DNA from 2 places in the Clostridium taeniosporum genome. Region 2 is predicted to be linked to the other one. Evidence: a T-box and tRNA genes for the amino acid it is inferred to sense, from the RefSeq annotation. Region 2 holds a T-box; the other holds one or more tRNA genes.
What was found. A T-box is a leader RNA that pairs with one kind of tRNA and senses whether it is charged. The one in region 2 lies ahead of thrS (threonine--tRNA ligase), so its partner is inferred to be a tRNA-Thr.
Positions count from the first base shown of each region.

Region 1: it encodes a tRNA-Thr, which carries the amino acid that the T-box ahead of thrS (threonine--tRNA ligase) is inferred to sense. The anticodon was not compared.

Region 1 is NZ_CP017253.2:214,262-216,675, reverse strand. Features, by position in the region: gene tuf (elongation factor Tu) at 1-1,123, opposite strand, end outside; tRNA gene BGI42_RS00995 (tRNA-Thr) at 1,182-1,257, opposite strand; gene sigH (RNA polymerase sporulation sigma factor SigH) at 1,335-1,955, opposite strand; gene BGI42_RS00985 (NYN domain-containing protein) at 2,041-2,414, opposite strand, start outside.
Region 2 is NZ_CP017253.2:317,672-320,085, forward strand. Features, by position in the region: gene thrS (threonine--tRNA ligase) at 1-821, opposite strand, end outside; T-box leader at 871-1,119, opposite strand; gene BGI42_RS01570 (HNH endonuclease) at 1,199-1,612, opposite strand; gene BGI42_RS01575 (glycerol-3-phosphate responsive antiterminator) at 1,867-2,414, shown strand, end outside.

The DNA.
Region 1 (2,414 bases), 100 kb from region 2:
CTTCATCCATAGCTACTGGTGTGATTAATTCAACGTTCATATCAATGTGATCTCCAGGCATTACCATTTCCATTCCTTCTGGTAATTTGATTGATCCTGTAACGTCTGTTGTTCTAAAGTAGAATTGTGGTCTATATCCATCAAAGAATGGAGTATGTCTTCCACCTTCTTCTTTTTTAAGTACGTATACTTGACCTACGAACTTAGTGTGTGGGTGTACTGAGTTTGGTAAAGATAATACTTGACCTCTTTCGATGTCAGTTCTTTGAACACCTCTTAATAATGCTCCTATATTATCTCCCGCTTGCGCTTCGTCTAATAATTTTCTGAACATTTCGATTCCAGTTACAACAACTTTCTTCTTTTCTTCACTTAATCCTACGATTTCAACTTCGTCTCCTACGTGAAGTACTCCAGTTTCAACTCTACCAGTTGCAACTGTTCCTCTACCAGTGATTGTAAATACATCTTCGATTGGCATGATAAATGGTTTATCAGTTGCTCTTTCTGGTGTTGGGATGTAACTATCTACTGCTTCCATTAATTCTAAGATTGGAGCGATTGCTGCTTCATCTGTTGGGTTTTCTAATGCTTTTAATGCTGATCCCTTAATTACTGGAATATCATCTCCTGGGAAGTTGTATTCGCTTAATAATTCTCTAACTTCCATTTCAACTAATTCTAATAATTCTTCGTCATCTACCATATCTGCTTTGTTTAAGAATACTACGATGTAGTCAACTCCAACTCTTGATGCAAGTAAGATATGTTCTCTTGTTTGTGGCATTGGACCATCTGCTGCTGAACAAACTAAGATAGCTCCATCCATTTGTGCTGCTCCTGTGATCATGTTCTTAACATAGTCAGCATGTCCTGGACAGTCAACGTGAGCGTAGTGTCTGTTGTCTGTTTCATATTCAACGTGTGCAGTATTGATTGTGATTCCTCTTTCTTTTTCTTCTGGAGCCTTATCTATTGCTGCATAATCGAAAGCTTCTGCATATCCTCTTTTTGCTAATACAGTTGTGATTGCTGCTGTTAATGTAGTCTTACCGTGGTCTACGTGACCGATTGTTCCAATATTTACGTGTGGTTTACTTCTCTCAAATTTTTCCTTTGACATTCTGAATTCCTCCTCTTATCCTTTAATAAACTTTGCCTAGTGTTTTTTATTTTATAATTGGAGCTCACGATCGGGATTGAACCGACGGCCTCCGCCTTACCAAGGCGACGCTCTACCTACTGAGCTACGTGAGCACTCATATCTTAACATTTTCTTGATATACCAATTATAAAGTTTACTATTATTCGTTTTATTTGTCAATATAATTTAATCACTTTATACCTAGGCATTTTTCAAGCTTTCTCTTTACTCTTTGCAATGCATTATCAATAGATTTTGAATGCCTATCTAAGTCACATGCGATCTCCTGATAAGATTTTCCATCTAGATATGACATAAGAACCTCTAACTCTAAATCAGACAAAACTTTAGCAATTATAGATTCAATATCATCCATATGCTCCTTGTTTATCAGAAGCTCTTCTGGATCTGAAATTTTTATTCCAGACAAAACATCTAATAGTGTTCTTTCAGAGTCTTCTTCATAAATAGGTTTATTTAATGAAACATAAGTATTTAATGGAATATGTTTTTGTCTAGTTGCCGTTTTAATTGCAGTTATAATTTGTCTTGTTACACATAACTCTGCAAAAGCTTTAAATGAAGTTAATTTATCAGCTTTAAAATCTCTTATTGCTTTATATAAACCTATCATACCCTCTTGATATATGTCTTCTTTGTCTGCGCCTATCAAGAAATAAGATTTCGCTTTTGACTTAACAAAATTTTCATATTTAGAAATTAGATATTCTTGAGCTCTAGTATTTCCTTTTTTAGCTTCTAATACAACTTCTTCATCTAACCTATCTTTAAATTCTAAAAACTCACCCAATATTCACTCTCAACTTTCTCCTTATAATCACTGTATATCTATGTAAACAATTATAACTCAGCTAAAATATCTTAGTCAATTAAATTTACTGGCTTCTTCTTATTTTTTCTAATTTTTTCAATATTTCCAAGTCTATATTATCACTAAGAATGTTTTTTTCTGAAATTTTATTTTTATTTTTTGTTTTTGTTATAGATTCAGCTACATCTAAAACTTCATTATAAAACTCTAAAGATGACATTCTTACAGCACCTCTTTGAAAAATAGTTTGTTGCTCTAACCAATCGGAAGTTACAACAATGACTTCATATTTTCTTCCTAGTAAATTTACTTCCCTTTCAATATAGCCATCAGCAGTTTCTCCATCTTTGGTAAAAACTATTGATAAATTTTTATTTAATTTCTCTACCTTTTGAATACTACCTGATACTTTATGTGCATCAAAAACAACTATTACTT
Region 2 (2,414 bases):
AGTTGAACAATTTTAGCTCCTTTTGGCATTAATAAAGGAAGACCTTGACCTACATTTTCATCAGTAGTAAATAATTTAAGTTCTCTACCTAATTTATTATGATCTCTTTTTTTAGCTTCTTCTAATGCTTCTAGGTATGCATCAAGATCAGATTTTTTTAAGAAAGCAGTACCATATATTCTAGTAAGCATTTTATTTTTTTCGTCACCTTTCCAGTAAGCGCCAGCACTTCTAGTAAGTTTTATTGCTTTAATTGATTTTAATGACATAACATGAGGTCCTGCACATAAGTCAGTGAAATCTCCAATCTTATAGAATGATATTACTTCATCATCACTTAAGTCATTTATTAATTCAACTTTATATGGTTCATCTTTCATTAACTCTAAAGCTTCATTTCTTGGAAGTTCAAATCTTTCAATTGAAGGATTTGCTTTTATTATTTTTTTCATCTCTGCTTCAATTTTTTCTAAATCTTGAGCTGAGAATGCAACATCTTTATCAAAATCATAGTAAAAACCATTTGCAATAGATGGTCCTATAGCTAATTTAGTATTGGGGAATAATTTCTTAACAGCACAAGCTAGCACATGAGAAATACTATGTCTTACAGCATCTTTACCTTCTTGAGAATCAAAAGTGCAAATACTTAAGTTTATATCTTGAGTAATTTTGTCTCTAAGATCATATACTTTACCATTAACAATACCACAATATGCGTTTCTAGCTAAACCTTCACTAATTGATTTTGCTATTTCATATATAGATATTCCAGCTTCAAATTCTTTAATTGATCCATCTTTTAAAGTTATTTTTATCATTAAAAAAACTCCTTTCAAAATTAAAATAAAAAAACTCCGTCTCTAAAAATATAGAGACGAAGAAATATCCGTGGTTCCACTCTAATTATCTAATTACTTACTTAAACTAAATATAACTATAATATATAACTAAGTAGGAGATTAGATCACTTTAAATTACCGTAACGTGGTAATAAACGGACTGTATTAAAGTCACTCAGAGGTGGTTTTCAACTAAATTTATTTAAGAATAATTCCACCAACATATTCTCTCTCTGAAAATAAGGTTTTAGTTTACTGTCCTCATCAACGTATTATTTTTATTATCATGTTAATATTTTTTATTATAATCATTGCATTTTTTTATGTCAATAAAATAAAAAATATTTGTTATAAAATTAATGTTCTTTATCTATATTGTCGATTAATTTATCTAAATTTAGATTTTCAATCATTTCTTCAGAATATAATTTTCCACCCATAATCTTAACTATTATATCTAATTTCTTATATCCTTCTTTGTATAGTTTTAAGTCTTTTACTATTCTTTTTAGTTGATTTCTAGATACTTCGAGAATTGTCATTAATTTTTTAAATTTGTAATAGTCATTTTTTAAAAGATAAAATAGATTGTTTTGAAGTTCTAACTTGTACAAAATATCAGTTTCTTCACAATGATGAGGTCCTAGCTTACCTCTATGATGATATGGACATAAATATTTATAATTTAACTTTATATCCAATCCACCTTCACTTCTGTGAACAATATGATGAATGTCAGCCTGTTTTTTACATATTTCACACAAATACAACTACTTTCCTCCTTAAATGCTTCTATATATAATTATAGAATAATTAAGTTAAAATATCAATTTACTCATTTTTGATAAAAGTGAATTAAATAAAAATTATTCAAATAAAATCCAATTAAATAATCTTCCCTATAATAAATAATATTTAAAAAAAGTTTAAAGTGTTACATTTTTGAAACAATTAAGAACAAGTTTTGAAACGATTACTTGCTATTATATAATCATAGTAAACGTTTTACAGAGGGGGAAATTTATTGAGTACATTAGAGTTATTAGAACATAACCCTATTATAGCATCTGTAAAAAATGAGGAAGAGTTAGAATTAGCTTTAAAATCTTCAGTACAGATTATATTTGTGTTATTTGGTAGCATAATGAATATAAAAAAAATAAGTAACTTAATAGAAGAAAAGGGTAAAGTGGGAATAATTCATTTAGATTTAGTTGATGGGTTTGTTTCAACAAAAGAAATAGTACTTAGCTATTTAAAGAAAAATACTAGTTTTAAAGGAATTATAAGTACTAAACCACATATTCTTAAGATTGCTAAGAATTATGGATTATTAGCAATTCAAAGACTTTTTATATTTGATACGCTATCATTTACAAATTCTAAGAAGCATCTAATATCAGGAGCTGATGCAATTGAAATATTACCTGGAATTTTACCTAAGGTTATAGAAGATATGTCTAAAAATACATTAAAACCAATAATTACAGGTGGATTAATTGAAAATAAACAAGAAATTATTTTAGCTCTAAAATCTGGTGCGACATGTGTATCTACAACTAAACAGCAACT